Regions from separate parts of the Metabacillus mesotrionivorans genome, predicted to be linked through region 1. Evidence: riboswitches for the same ligand, from Rfam matches in the RefSeq annotation. Region 1 holds a riboswitch; the other holds the start of a gene.

Region 1 (7,803 bases):
ACTAGCGAAGGCGTAGTCCTCGTTGACTTTTGGGCTCCATGGTGCGGACCTTGTAAAATGATTGCTCCGGTTCTTGAAGAACTTGATCAGGAAATGGGCGACAAAGTGAAAGTGGTTAAGCTTGATGTTGATGAAAATCAGGAAACAGCAGGCAAATACGGAGTTATGAGCATTCCTACTTTGCTTGTATTCAAAAACGGAGAAGTTGTAGACAAAACAGTTGGCTTCCAGCCTAAAGAAGCTTTAGCTGAACTTCTTAATAAACACGCATAATTCGAAAACCTGCCGCAAATCGTTCGGCTGGATTTTTCAAAAACAAAACCCAGGCTTGCGAGCTTGGGTTTTTCATTTCTCTTTCATGCAGGAGAAAGCGCTCCTCTCCGAAACAAAAAATATGTCAATTATTGCTCAGGAAATGATTGCCCCTCTGCCTGTAAAGTATGTAAAAATTCACCTCTGACGGTGTCTGCAAAAAAGCGCGCATATCTCCGCACGACTCACAGACAGGATAATGGTACAATATTGGAATAAACCTTATTAATGGAGTGTCCGCAATGGAGCAATTGATAAAAGAAAAGCTGGCCGTTTTGCCGGATCAGCCGGGCTGCTATTTAATGAAGGACCGTTTCGGCACCGTTATCTATGTCGGAAAAGCAAAAGTGCTGAAGAATCGTGTCCGCTCTTATTTTACAGGCTCCCATGACGGGAAAACGCAGCGGCTTGTAAGTGAAATCAGAGATTTTGAATACATTGTAACCTCTTCAAATATAGAAGCGCTTATCTTAGAGCTGAACCTGATAAAAAAGCATGATCCAAAATACAATATCATGCTGAAGGATGACAAAATTTATCCGTTTATCAAAATCACCGGTGAAAGACATCCGCGGCTGATCGTTACCCGGAATGTTAAGAAGGATAAAGGAAAATACTTCGGGCCATACCCGAACGTGCAGGCAGCAAGGGAAACGAAGAAGCTGCTTGACCGTCTCTATCCTTTAAGAAAATGCTCCACACTCCCTGATCGAGTATGCCTTTACTACCACATGGGACAATGCCTTGCACCCTGCGTCTACAATGTGACGCAGGAACAGAACAGGCAGATGGTGGACGAAATGACGCGCTTTCTTAAAGGCGGATTTAAGCAGATTAAAGAGGAACTTTCAAAGAAAATGCTGGCTGCATCAGAGAATCTTGATTTTGAACGTGCAAAAGAATACCGGGACCAGATCGCCCACATCGACGCCACGATGGAAAAGCAAAAGATGACGATGAATGATTTTGTTGACCGTGATGTGTTCGGCTATTCGTTCGACAAGGGGTGGATGTGCGTTCAAGTGTTTTTTGTAAGACAGGGCAAGCTGATTGAACGGGATATAGCTATGTTCCCGCTTTATCAGGAACCTGAAGAAGAATTCTTGACCTTCCTCGGCCAGTTTTACTCAAAGAGCAATCATATTCTGCCGAAAGAAATTCTGCTTCCGGACAGCGTTGACCGCGAAATGGCAGCTGAGCTTCTTGGAGTTACGGCGACACAGCCTCAGCGGGGAAAGAAAAAGGATCTCGTGCTGCTGGCACATGAAAATGCGAAAATTGCTCTTAAGGAAAAATTCTCGCTGATTGAGCGCGATGAAGAGAGAACGATAAAAGCGATTGACCAGCTGGGTGAAAAAATGGGCATTTATACTCCTGCAAGAATTGAAGCCTTTGATAATTCAAACATTCAGGGTACAGATCCCGTATCGGCCATGATTGTTTTCATTGACGGGAAGCCTGCCAAAAAGGAATACAGAAAGTATAAAATTAAAACTGTTAAAGGCCCTGATGATTATGAATCGATGCGTGAAGTTGTCCGCAGACGCTATACGCGCGTCCTGAAAGAAGAACTTCCGCTTCCGGATTTAATTATTATTGACGGGGGGAAAGGCCACCTTGCAGCAGCTCAGGATGTGCTTGAAAATGAGCTTGGCTTGACCATACCTGTAGCAGGCCTTGTAAAGGACGACAAACATCGAACATCCAACCTCATGGTCGGCAGTCCGCCTGAAATTGTGGAACTTGAACGAAACAGCCAGGAGTTTTATCTCCTCCAGCGCATTCAGGATGAGGTTCACCGGTTTGCGATTACTTTCCACAGGCAAACTCGGGGAAAGACCGCTTTTCAATCCATTCTGGATGACATACCCGGTGTTGGCGAAAAACGCAGGAAGGTCCTGCTGAAACATTTCGGGTCTGTGAAAAAAATGAAAGAGGCAAGTGTAGATGACATTATCGCTGCAGGCATGCCTTCAAATACCGCAGAATTAATCTATGAGAAACTGCAGGAAAAAGAAGAAGCATAAAATGTTCTTGCTTTAAGCAGTAAGGTTTGCTAAAATTTTAACTAATTTCATAAATCAGATCGTTTAGTTCGTTAAATGACGGTAGAGGTGCGGACTTCAAGAGTAGCGCGTCAGAGGAAAATGGATTCCTTTGAAGACGCGTGAAAGGGGAGCGCCGCCGAAGCAAAGAAAGAGCCATTTCTTCTCTTTGCTGGTTTTGCGTTTAAGAGACGCAGGATTGTCAAGAAGATATTTTTCTTGGAGCGCTATCTCATTGTATGAATGAAGTTCCATTATTCGTTTATGCAAGCAATGAGATAGAGAATCTCATTGCTTTTTTTGCGTTTTCCGGGATTCTCCCTTTTACTTGCTGACGATCAAATAAGACTTTAAATAAGACTTGAAAGGCGAGAGGCGATATGGGTTTAATTGTACAAAAATTCGGAGGCACATCCGTTGGTTCACCTGAGAAGATCATGAATGCTGCAAACCGTGCAGCGGAGGAAAGACAAAAGGGGAACAGCGTAGTTGTCGTTGTATCGGCAATGGGGAAAACAACCGATCATTTAGTTTCACTTGCAGCTGAAATCACTCAAAAGCCAAGCAAGAGAGAAATGGACATGCTTCTTTCAACTGGAGAGCAAGTGACCATATCTCTTCTGACAATGGCTTTGCAGGCGAAAGGCTATGACGCTGTTTCCTATACAGGCTGGCAGGCCGGGATCAGCACAGAGCACGTCCACGGAAATGCGAGAATTTCCGGAATCGATACAGAGAAAATGGAAAAACGGCTTTCTGAAGGGAAAATCGTCGTTGTTGCCGGATTTCAGGGCTTTGCAGACGGCAGCGAGATCACGACTCTTGGACGCGGAGGCTCCGATACAACCGCAGTTGCACTTGCAGCAGCGCTGAAAGCGGACAAATGCGATATTTATACAGACGTGACGGGTGTATTCACAACCGACCCGCGTTTTGTAAAAGGTGCAAGAAAGCTTGAAGGAATTTCCTATGATGAAATGCTTGAGCTCGCTAACCTCGGAGCGGGTGTCCTGCATCCGCGAGCTGTTGAATTTGCAAAAAATTACGGAGTACCGCTTGAAGTCAGATCCAGCACAGAAGCCGAACGGGGCACGCTTATTGAGGAGGAAACAGATATGGAACAGAATTTAGTCGTAAGAGGCATTGCATTTGAAGATCAGGTGTCAAAAGTGACGGTTTGCGGGCTGCAAAACGGATTGATGGCTCTTTCCACTATTTTCAAAACACTCGCAAGCCATGGAATAAATGTGGATATTATTATTCAAAGTACAGCAGACGCACAGATCGCTTCTCTTTCATTCTCTGTAAAAACAGGGGAGGTCGAAGAGACCGTTCACGTTCTTGAAACGTATAAAGAGGAACTCGGATTTGAACGGATCGAGTTTGAAAACGGCCTGTCCAAAGTGTCAATCGTGGGGTCCGGAATGGTCTCAAACCCGGGTGTTGCGGCGGAAATGTTCCATGTTCTTGCAAAGGAAGGAATTGAAGTGAAAATGGTCAGCACATCAGAAATAAAAGTTTCAACGGTAGTCGGCCATGCTGATATGGTGAAAGCAGTAGAAGCGCTGCACGACGCATTTGAATTATCCGAGCAGCCGGCAGGCGTCCTTGGCGCCAACTGAGGGCTTTAATGAAAATGAAAAAAGGACGGGTATCATGAGTACCCGTCCTTTATTCGTTTTCAAACTCCATGTCTTTGTAGTCCCATTTCACAGTAAAGTGAACTTTGTCCGCACGTTTTTTAACATGCTCATAGGTTTCGGTGATCTGCTTGTTCATGCGCTGCACCTGCTGGGCAATAAAGCCTGCTTCAAGCTGGAACGACGGTTCTTTCATCGTTTTAAATCTTGTCTCGATCAGTTCGCTCTGCAGCTGAAATTCCATTTCGTCTTTTTTCTTATGTACAAGTGAAAGGTTTCCAAAGCCTGCGAGCGAAAAGAAAGCAATCAGCTCGTCGATGGAATCTGCCGGATATTTCCGCGCAAGGCTTTTGCCTGCCCAGTACATCATGGAAGCGGACTCGTTCCCCAGAATGTCAGGAATAAGCACTTCTCTAAGGAGTTCATATGCAAACGCAGGCACCTGCATATCTCTGAGCTGTGCCGTGTCAATTTGTTCTTTCGTTTTTTTCACATTCTTCCCCTCTTTCTGATTTTATTATATATCAAGATGCGGCATGAGGCACATGCAATAAAAGTAAATTATCTGCCGGGTCAGCACCAGATTAGTATTTTAAGAAAATAAAAATTGTTCCAAAACGAGATTTGTCACAAAATTAAAATTTATGAACACGTTTTCTTGACGCTGTAACGCGTGAGGAGTACAATAAATTTGTCACATTTTATCATACAATGTTTATTTTTTTAAAAGATTGCCGGGAATAGGAGAAACATTAAAAAAAAGATTTTAAGATTACTAGGGGGTTATGTTGAGATGGCTGGAAACAGAGAGTATTTGAACCGAAGACTTCATTCCTTGCTTGGAGTGATTCCGGTTGGCGTCTTCTTAATTCAGCATCTTGTTGTAAATAACTTTGCAACAAGAGGAGAAGAAGCATTTAACAATGCTGCACATTTTATGGAAAGCTTGCCGTTTAGAATTGTTCTGGAGACATTTATTATATTCCTCCCGCTTTTATACCATGCAATCTACGGAATTTACATTGCGTTTACAGCAAAAAACAACGTCAGCAAGTTCGGATACTTCCGCAACTGGATGTTCATGCTTCAGAGAATCTCAGGTGTTATTACGCTTATTTTCGTTTCATGGCACGTCTGGGAAACTAGAATTGCAGCTGCCTTTGGCGCAGAAGTGAATTTTGACATGATGGCCTCTATTTTCAGCAATCCATTCATGATTGTTTTCTACGTAGTTGGTGTTGTATCAACAATCTTCCACTTTGCAAACGGCCTGTGGTCATTTGCTGTGAGCTGGGGAATTACAGTCACTCCTAGATCACAACTGATCTCCACTTACGTGACAATCGCACTTTTCCTTGCATTGTCCTACGTTGGAGTCAGCACTATTTTTGCATTTGTTTGATGAGTACTAGAATCAAAGGGAGTGGGCCAGATGAGTAAAGGTAGAATTATTGTCGTCGGAGGCGGTTTGGCAGGCCTGATGGCAACCATCAAAGCAGCAGAATCCGGCGTTCATGTAGATTTATTTTCATTAGTACCAGTTAAGCGCTCTCATTCCGTTTGTGCACAAGGCGGAATCAACGGCGCTGTTAATACAAAAGGAGAAGGCGATTCTCCGTGGGAGCATTTTGATGATACGGTTTACGGCGGGGATTTCCTTGCCAACCAGCCTCCTGTAAAAGCGATGTGCGAAGCGGCTCCGTCAATCATTCACTTGCTTGACCGCATGGGTGTCATGTTCAACCGTACGCCTGAAGGGCTTCTTGACTTCCGCCGTTTTGGAGGAACGCAGCATCACCGCACGGCATTTGCCGGTGCAACGACAGGGCAGCAGCTTCTTTATGCGCTTGATGAGCAGGTCCGCCGCTATGAAGTGGCAGGTCTTGTGACAAAGTACGAGGGCTGGGAATTCCTTGGAGCGGTTGTCGATGACGACGGTGTGTGCCGAGGCATTACCGGACAGGATCTAACAAGCATGGAAATCAAATCATTCCGTTCAGACGCTGTCATCATGGCAACGGGCGGACCTGGAATCATCTTTGGAAAATCAACAAACTCTGTCATCAACACGGGATCAGCAGCTTCCATCGTCTATCAGCAGGGCGTTCACTATGCTAACGGCGAGTTCATTCAGATTCACCCGACAGCTATTCCGGGAGATGACAAGCTTCGCCTGATGAGTGAATCAGCTCGCGGTGAAGGCGGACGCGTCTGGACGTACAAAGACGGGAAGCCATGGTATTTCCTTGAGGAAAAATATCCTGCATACGGAAACCTTGTTCCGCGTGATATCGCAACACGTGAAATCTTCGATGTGTGTGTCTCTCAAAAGCTCGGCATCAATGGAGAGAACATGGTCTATCTGGATCTGTCTCATAAAGATCCGAAAGAGCTTGACATTAAGCTTGGAGGCATCATCGAAATTTATGAAAAATTCATGGGTGATGACCCGCGCAAGCTTCCAATGAAAATCTTCCCTGCTGTTCATTACTCAATGGGCGGTCTGTGGGTTGACTATAACCAGATGACGAATATTCCGGGCTTATTTGCTGCGGGAGAATGTGATTACTCCATGCACGGCGCAAACCGTCTTGGTGCGAACTCCCTTCTTTCAGCCATCTACGGCGGAATGGTGGCAGGACCAAAAGCAGTTGACTATATCAGCGGCCTAGATGCTTCTGCAGAAGATCTTTCATCTGCTGTATATGACGCTCATGTGAAGCAGGAAGAAGAAAAATGGCAGAACATCATGAACCTTGACGGAACAGAAAACGCCTACGTGCTTCATAAAGAGCTTGGCGAATGGATGACTGACAATGTAACGGTTGTCCGCTACAACGACAAGCTTCTGAAAACCGATGAGAAAATCCAAGAGCTGATTGAACGCTATCAGAATATCAATATTAATGATACGGCGAAATGGAGCAACCAGGGTGCTACGTTTACCCGCCAGCTTCAGAACATGCTTCAAATGTCCCGCGTCGTGACATTGGGCGCCTACAACCGCAACGAAAGCCGCGGAGCGCATTATAAGCCTGAATTCCCTGAACGTAATGATGAAGACTTCCTTAAAACGACGATGGCTACGTTTGCCGGTTTGACTGCTGCTCCTAAATTCCACTACGAAGAAGTGGACGTCAGCTTAATCGAACCGCGCAAACGCGACTACTCGAAGAAGAAAAAGGGGGAATAAGAAATGAACAGTGAAAAGAAAGTAGTTCGTTTTATTATTACTCGCCAAGATCAGCCCGGTGCTGCCCCTTATGATGAAACATTTGAAATTCCTTACCGTCCGAATATGAACGTGATCTCCGCGCTGATGGAGATCAGAAGGAATCCTGTAAATTCTGAGGGAAGAGAAACAACACCGATCACTTGGGATATGAACTGTCTTGAAGAGGTATGCGGAGCCTGTTCTATGGTTATTAACGGCAAGCCGCGCCAATCATGTACAGCACTTGTCGACCAGCTTGAACAGCCGATCCGCCTTCAGCCGATGAAAACATTCCCTGTTGTGCGCGACCTTCAGGTTGACCGCAGCAGAATGTTTGACTCCCTTAAGAAGGTAAAAGCGTGGATTCCGATTGACGGAACATACGACCTTGGACCTGGCCCGCGTATGCCTGAGAAAAAACGCCAATGGGCATATGAGCTTTCAAAATGCATGACGTGCGGAGTATGCCTTGAGGCATGCCCGAACGTTAACAGCAATTCTGATTTCATCGGACCGGCTCCTCTTTCACAGGTTCGTTTGTTTAACGCTCATCCAACAGGTTCATTGAACAAATCCGAGCGTCTTGAAGCGA
Region 2 (7,803 bases), on a different contig from region 1:
TCACCGTTGAGACGAGTGTGTCATAAAACTGTCCCCACGCATGATATCCGTCAACTGATAGAGCATTAATCAGCGTTTCCTGCTCCATCGGCAGTTTATTCTTCGCTTTGTTTCTGAGTTCAGTGAGCACATAGCTGAGGTCAGCCAGACTTTCCGTCTGAATAAGCTCTTCCCAGACTCCGTCCTCCACTTTTACCAGCTTTTGATCAAGGCTTGCGAGTGCATTCTGAAAGTGAGAGCTGAGCTGCGTTACTTTTCCTCTCAGCACAGCTGCGTATTTGTCCTCTGTATCCTGAGCCTGCAGGCAGCCGACATAAGCACCTGCCTGTCTAATTCTTTTAGCAATTCCCTGGAATGAGTCAAGGATTTGATCAAGGTAAACGTAATCCTCTTTTGAGCTTGGCACATCCAGCTGATCTGCCTCGTCCTTAAATAATGGAACATCCTTTTCAAGCTCTTCTAAGTGACGCTTAAAACCTTCAGACTTGCTGCCTCCTTTAAAAAATACATCCAAATCCCACGTTTCTGCATATGTAGCGGCTTTCATCAATCTACCCCCTGTTAAGTATTTCGCTTCACTAAATAAACTGACAGGTCTATTATATAACACCCGTTTGAATTTTTGTATAATTCTTACTCTTTTTGAAATCAAAAAAAACAACCCGCAGGCTGTTCTTAGTTACTTCACCGATTTATCTGATTTCACGTCATCGTCATCCATTAAGCCTTTTGTTGCATTTTTAAATTCTCTCAGTGTTTTACCTGCAGCTTTGCCCAGCTCCGGAAGCTTTTTCGGTCCGAATAGCAGAAGTGCCACAAACACTATTAACATGATTTCGCCGAATCCCAAGTTCATCATGTACCCTTCTTCCATGTATTATTTCATAAAAAAAGAAAACGTTATCTTTGTAAATTATAGTAGATTTTCCCTCATAATGCAAAGTGAAGTTTTTCACGGCACGCATTTGTAACTATTGGAAATACACGATTTTTGTTGACATTTGCTATATGTTCCTGCTAAATTAGCTCTATCAAAATAACATAAAAAAATCCTCACGTCATCTCAGTGAGGTAGAGGTTGCGCGATAGGAAGAGTAGCATGCATGAAGCCGGTGGGGCTGATGAGAGCATGTTGAAAGGCCTTCGCGCCGAAGTGTAAAACAGCCACACTGTTATACGCTGGGACGGCATCGAACAGGTGCCGGACTGCCGCAGATTGCTCTGCGGAGTGCTATCAGGAGATGATGGTGAGTTTTTGCGTATTTGGCGCACGGACTTTTCCGTGCGTCTTTTTGTTTGTTTCGATTAAAAATGACACAGACTGTTGATAAGGTATGTGTTCTCTAGGAGGTTTCATGGTTTGAAACAGAAAAAATGGGGTTTTTGGCTGTTAACAGCCTTTGTTGTAGGAAATATGGTCGGCTCAGGTATATTCATGCTGCCGAGCACACTTGCACAGACAGCAAGTCCACTGGGTGTAACAAGCGCCTGGCTTGTGACTGGATTCGGCGTCCTGATGATCGCACTTGTTTTTGGCAATCTTTCCATCCGCAGACCGGACCTGACCGCAGGTCCTCAAAGCTATGCCAAGGCGCTTTTTGATTCGCCCAAGAAAGGAAACGTAGCAGGCTTCAGCATGGTTTGGGGATACTGGGTCGCAAACTGGATCAGCAATGTTGCCATTATCACAAGCTTTGCCGGATATTTGTCCTCTTTTTTCCCAATTATGTCTGACAAATCGGTTCTCTTTACGATCGGCTCACAGGACGTTCAGCTTGGAAGAGCAATAACGTTTGCTGTCTGCACAATTCTGCTTTGGGGAACTCATACAATTCTTATCACAAACATGACAGGTGCAGGGAAGCTTAATTTTGTCGCCACAGCTTCTAAGGTGATCGGGTTTATGCTGTTTATTATTGCGGGATTATTCGCACTTGAATCTGCCGCGTTCGGCGAATTCTATTTCCCAGTTGAAACAGACAGCGGCAATACACTGGGACTGACCAGTCAAATTCAGTTTGCTGCCATCTCAACTTTGTGGGCGTTTGTCGGCATCGAATCTGCCGTCATTTTATCAGGACGCGCATCCTCACAAAGAGATGTGAAAAGAGCTACAATTACCGGTTTAATCATTGCGGTTTTCATCTATATGGTTATCACTCTTATTACGATGTCTGTTCTTCCGCATGATCAGCTGCAGGCGTCCGACAAGCCATTCGTCGATGTTCTTTCCGTTATTTTGGGAGATGCAGGAGCGAATGCGATGGCTCTGCTCGCCGTTGTTTCACTTTTCGGTTCCACAATCGGCTGGATTCTGCTTTCATCGGAAGTGCCGTATCAGGCTGCAAAATCAGGGATCTTCCCGGCATTCTTTGCAAAGACCAATAAAAAAGGCAGTCCTAAAAATGCCCTGCTGATTACAAATCTGATGTCGCAGATTTTCATTTTCTCAACGATTTCAGGAACCATCAGCGAAGCTTATACGTTCCTGACAACGTCAGCTACACTTGCTTATCTTTTCCCGTACCTTGTATCCTCCATCTTCTTCCTGAAGCTGATTGCTAAAGGAGAAACGTATGATCTGGTAAAGGGTTCACGTGTAAGAGACGGGATCATCGCGTCCATAGCCTGTATCTATTCTGTCTGGGTTATCGTTACAGGAACAGCGGATCTCAAAACGTTTGCTTTAGGCGTTGGCCTTTTCCTTGCAGGTTTTGTCATCTATCCATTCCTTAAAAAGTATATGAAAAAAGAAGAATCTGCTTCTGCTTAACCAAAAGGGCTGCACCCATTAGTGCAGCCCTTTTAAATTACTGCCGGAGCAAACATCTGGCTTGCACAATACTCGATGATTTCTCTCCTTCTTATGATTCCGATAAAGATTCCTTTGTCATCTGTCACAGGCACAAAATTCTGTTCCATGGCCCTGGAAATGATATGCTCCATTTCAGCCTGAATGGAAATGGGTTCGTTTTTGCGGTGAAAAGGAATTTCCGTCAGCCTGATATTTTCTGTGTTGTGAAAATTCAGGTTTGGGGTGTTTTTCAGCTTCCAGAGCAGATCTCCCTCTGTCAGCGTCGTGACATATTTGCCTTCATGATCAAGCAGCGGAACCGCCGAATATCGGTGGTATTCCATCTTTTCAAGCGCCTGCCGCATCGTTGACTGGATAGGCAAATAGACAACATCCTTTTTAGGGATCAGGAAAAAAGCAATATTCATTTCTTAAAAGTCCTCTCTATATTTTTCCATCTGAAACGATATGAATATCAATGTTTTCTGTTTTTCGCATAATGGTATTTACAATAGACCCTTTTCGGATTTCTTCCCATCGTGTTCTTGCTGACTGTCCAAGCAGAATCTGTGTCACATGGTATTTATTTGCTGCCTCAATAATAATCTCAGCGGGCTTCCGGTTTCTCTCGTGCTCAAGCAAAAAGACGGCATTAAATTGAGAGGAGAGCAGCTGCCACCGTTCTATTTTTTCTCTCATCTCCTGAGTAAATGATTCTTTCGGATATTTTGCAGCATGCAGAACATACAGCTGTGCACGAAGGCGGTTCGCCATCCTCCAGCCTCTTCTGATCAGTTTTTCGGCAGTAGGACCGTACCCGACGCAAACAAGTATTTTTTCATGCACACCAATAGGTCCGTATGAAAGATTTCCGCTGATCTGCTCCATTTTTTCATCAACATCATCCGCCACTTCTCTAAGAGCGAGCTCCCTTAAAGCGGATAAATTCGGAACGGTAAAGAAATGGGAGAGGCTTTGTTCGATTTTATCTGAGCCGTAAATTTTCCCTTCTGACATCCTTTTTCTGAGCGTTTCAGGAGTCACATCAATCAGCTGGATTTCACTTGCTCTTTGAACAAACAAATCAGGTACCCTTTCGCGCACAGCCACTCTCGTTATCTGCTGGACAATATCGTGGACACTTTCCAGATGCTGAATATTGACGGCCGACATGACATTGATTCCTGCTTCCAGAATCTCCTCAACATCCATATATCGTTTAAGATTTTTAGACCCTGGAATATTTGTATGGGCAAGCTCATCGATAATGACAACAGCCGGTTTCCTTTCAATTATGGCTTCTGTATTCAGTTCTCTGAATATGCTTCCTTTATACGTCATTTCTTTAAGGGGAATGACTTCAAGGTCTTTTATTAAATCTTCGGTTTCTCTTCTTCCGTGGCATTCAATCAGGCCAATGACTGCATCAATGCCTTCAAGCTTTAAGTCGTGGGCATCCTGGAGCATTTTATAGGACTTCCCAACCCCGGGGGCTGCTCCTACATAAAGCTTCAGCTTACCCCTGTTCATTTCTGCTATTTCATCAAGCAGCTCCTGAGGGGTTTTCCGTCTGAAATATGGATGGTTTTCGGTCATATTTTCACCTCCTCAATAAAAAACAGCTCAGTCAGCCCTTCACAAGAATCCAGCCTCAGCGAAATTGGCAGCTGAGGCGGGTCTAATTTATTGTTTCTTCATGTTTTTCAAATCCAGATTCAATTTAAGAACATTCACTCTTTCTTCCCCAAACTGTCCAAGTTCTTTTCCCTGCACATGTTTTTCAATCAGCTTTTCAAGTTTAGCTTTTTTAATTCCCGTTGCTTCTGAGACGCGGCTGACCTGAACGTAGGCTGCTTTTGGACTTATGTGCGGATCAAGTCCTGAACCTGAATTTGTCAGCAGATCATTCGGCACATCGCTTATAGGTGTTTCAGGATTATTTTTTTCCCACTCTTTTATCGATTCCTTCGCACGGTTCAGCATATCTTCATTTGATGGTGCGTAGTTGTTCGATCCTGATCCTGCACCGTTGTATTCTATACTTGAGACTCTTCCGTGGAAATAGCCTGCTTCTGTAAAGGACTGTCCGATCAGCTCAGAACCTATTACCTTATCATTCTCATCGTAAATTAAACTCCCATCTGCCTTGTCCGGAGCAGCGGCCTGGGCAATGACTGTTACTGCAGCCGGATATACCAGTCCGCAGAATACCATTAACACCAGGCTCATTCTAATAATCGGTCCTATGATTGATTGTTTTTCTTCCACTTTATGAACCTCTTTTCTTCTTATATAAATAGGGCAAGACAAAGATCAATGAATTTGATGCCGATAAACGGAACAAGGACTCCTCCCAAACCGTATACAAGCAGATTTTTTCTGAGAAGGGCATTTGAACTCATCGGCTTGTAGCTGACTCCTTTCATTGCGAGAGGAATCAGAATCGGAATGATGATCGCGTTAAAAATCAAGGCTGACAGGATGGCTGAAATTGGCGAGTCAAGCCTCATCACATTCAGCATGCTCATTTCCGGAATGGCGAGCATAAACATGGCCGGTATAATCGCAAAGTACTTGGCAATATCGTTTGCGATACTGAACGTTGTCAGGGCACCGCGGGTCATCAGCAGCTGTTTTCCAATTGATACTACTTCAATGATTTTCGTAGGATTGGAATCCAGATCCACCATATTCGCAGCTTCCTTGGCAGCTGCAGTCCCGCTGTTCATGGCAAGACCCACATCCGCCTGGGCAAGAGCAGGGGCATCATTGGTGCCGTCTCCCGTCATCGCAACGAGCTTGCCCTGTGCCTGCTCATATTTAATGACTTCAATTTTGTCCTCAGGTTTGCACTCTGCGATAAATTCATCCACACCCGCTTCCTTTGCTATTGTGGCAGCTGTGAGCGGATTATCTCCTGTACACATGACGGTTTTGATTCCCATGCTGCGGAGCTTGTCAAAACGCTCCTTCATTCCAGGCTTAACGGTATCTTTCAAGTAGATTAATCCGAATATCTGATCATTCATCGCTACAGCAAGAGGTGTACCGCCTGCTTTGGATATATCGTCCGTTTTCTTGTCCAGATCAGCCGGAATGGTGCCTCCGCGTGAGAGAACCCATTTTTTCACGGCATCCACCGCACCTTTTCTTACAACTGATCCGTCAGGCAAATCCATTCCGCTCATTCGGGTCTCCGCTTTAAATTCAATGAACGTTCCTCCATCTGCAAGATCCGTTCTGTATGAAAGCTGTTTATTCTTCAGCAGCTCAAGAACCGATCTTCCTTCAGGTGTTTCATCCTCCAGCGAACTGACGGCCGTCCATTGCGCCAAATCCTGCATCGGGGCATTGCCCACAGGAATAAACTCGCTTGCCATTCGGTTTCCGAATGTAATAGTACCTGTTTTGTCCAGAATGATTGTATTAATGTCTCCAGCAGCTTCTACGGCTTTTCCCGACATGGCAATGACATTGAACTGTGTTACCCGGTCCATCCCGGCAATTCCGATGGCAGAGAGCAATCCCCCGATTGTCGTAGGAATCAGACAGACAAGCAAGGCAATCAGAACCGGTATTTCAAGACGAAACCCGAGGTAATCCGTATAAAAAGGAAGAGTCACAACGACAATCATGAAAATAAGAGTGAGGCTTGTTAAAACCGTATTCAACGCTATTTCATTCGGTGTTTTCTGGCGCTGTGCCCCCTCAACAAGAGCAATCATTTTATCAAGAAAAGATTCACCTGGATCACTTGTAATTCTCACCTTGATCTGATCGCTGACCACCTTTGTTCCGCCTGTTACAGAGTTAAAATCCCCTCCCGCTTCCTTAATGACCGGAGCGGATTCACCCGTAATCGCGGATTCATCAACAGACGCAAGACCGGAAATAATTTCACCGTCACCAGGAATAAATTCACCCTGGGACACAATGACCACATCCCCCTTGCGAAGCGATGCAGAGTCAACTTTTTCAATATTCCCGTTTTGTTTCACTCTGTTTGCCGTCATTTCTTTCTTTGAATTTTTCAGCGAATTCGCCTGTGCCATTCCCCTGCCTTCAGCGAGGGCTTCAGCAAAGTTTGCAAACAATACGGTAAATAACAGAATAAGCGAGACGGTTAAATTAAACGCCGTGCTGACTTCCGCAGGTCCGAAAGCAGCCGGTGCAAAAGTAAGCAGCAGAGTTAAGAAAAAACCGATTTCTACTATAAACATGATTGGATTTTTGACCATGATCCGGGGATCAAGTTTCAGAAAGGAAGCCTTTACCGCATTGACGATCAGCCCTTGACCTGATTTCGTCCGGTTTACAGGCTTATGCCCTTCAGGTTCTGTCTGTCCGGCAGCTTCTTTTTGATCATATCTTTCATCAGCAGCCTTCACTGCTGTTGCTAGTGTCTTACTCATTTTGGATCCTCCAATTGAATTATAAAGTTAACAGCTCTGCCACTGGTCCAAGAACCAATACCGGAAAGAAGGTTAATGCTCCGACAATGAATACCGCTCCGACAAAAATGGTTCCAAACAGGCTTGTGTCGGTACGGAATGTGCCAATTGTTTCCGGTACAAGCTTTTTAGCCGCTAAAGATGCTCCTACGGCAAGCATGGCAATAATTCCAAAGTATCTTCCGATAAACATGACAATACCTGTTGAGATGTTCCAAAACGGAGTGGCATCTCCCAGACCTTCAAAGCCTGAACCGTTATTGGCTGCAGAAGACGTGTATTCATAAAGCACTTGGGAAAGCCCGTGGAACCCCGGATTTGAAATACCGTCAGATCCAAGCGGCGTATAAAGCGCCAGGGCTGTTGATCCAAGTATCAAAAACGGATGAATCAGCAGAGTGACCGCAATCAGCTTCATTTCTTTTCCTTCAATTTTTTTGCCAAGGAATTCCGGCGTGCGCCCAACCATAAGGCCTGATAAGAAAACAGCAATAATAGCGTACATCATAATGTTCATGAATCCGGCACCTGCACCGCCGAACACGGTATTCAGAAGCA

Evidence for each region. Region 1 has a riboswitch for lysine ahead of ACTSEZ_RS13445 (aspartate kinase). Riboswitches for the same ligand answer to the same signal wherever they lie in the genome.
Region 2: linked by a shared signal. The riboswitch ahead of ACTSEZ_RS11190 (amino acid permease) and the one ahead of ACTSEZ_RS13445 (aspartate kinase) in region 1 are both predicted to bind lysine.

What each region holds. Positions count from the first base shown of each region.
Region 1 is NZ_JBQMFF010000004.1:240,033-247,835, forward strand. It holds gene trxA (thioredoxin) at 1-273, shown strand, start outside; gene uvrC (excinuclease ABC subunit UvrC) at 555-2,339, shown strand; lysine riboswitch at 2,414-2,595, shown strand; gene ACTSEZ_RS13445 (aspartate kinase) at 2,738-3,979, shown strand; gene ACTSEZ_RS13450 (YslB family protein) at 4,029-4,445, opposite strand; gene ACTSEZ_RS13455 (succinate dehydrogenase cytochrome b558 subunit) at 4,791-5,399, shown strand; gene sdhA (succinate dehydrogenase flavoprotein subunit) at 5,430-7,190, shown strand; gene sdhB (succinate dehydrogenase iron-sulfur subunit) at 7,194-7,803, shown strand, end outside.
Region 2 is NZ_JBQMFF010000003.1:247,579-255,381, forward strand. It holds gene ACTSEZ_RS11180 (M3 family oligoendopeptidase) at 1-547, opposite strand, end outside; gene ACTSEZ_RS11185 (twin-arginine translocase TatA/TatE family subunit) at 680-856, opposite strand; lysine riboswitch at 1,065-1,242, shown strand; gene ACTSEZ_RS11190 (amino acid permease) at 1,361-2,773, shown strand; gene ACTSEZ_RS11195 (CBS domain-containing protein) at 2,806-3,222, opposite strand; gene kdpDN (KdpD-like non-kinase potassium sensor) at 3,239-4,390, opposite strand; gene kdpC (potassium-transporting ATPase subunit KdpC) at 4,478-5,062, opposite strand; gene kdpB (potassium-transporting ATPase subunit KdpB) at 5,083-7,206, opposite strand; gene kdpA (potassium-transporting ATPase subunit KdpA) at 7,226-7,803, opposite strand, start outside.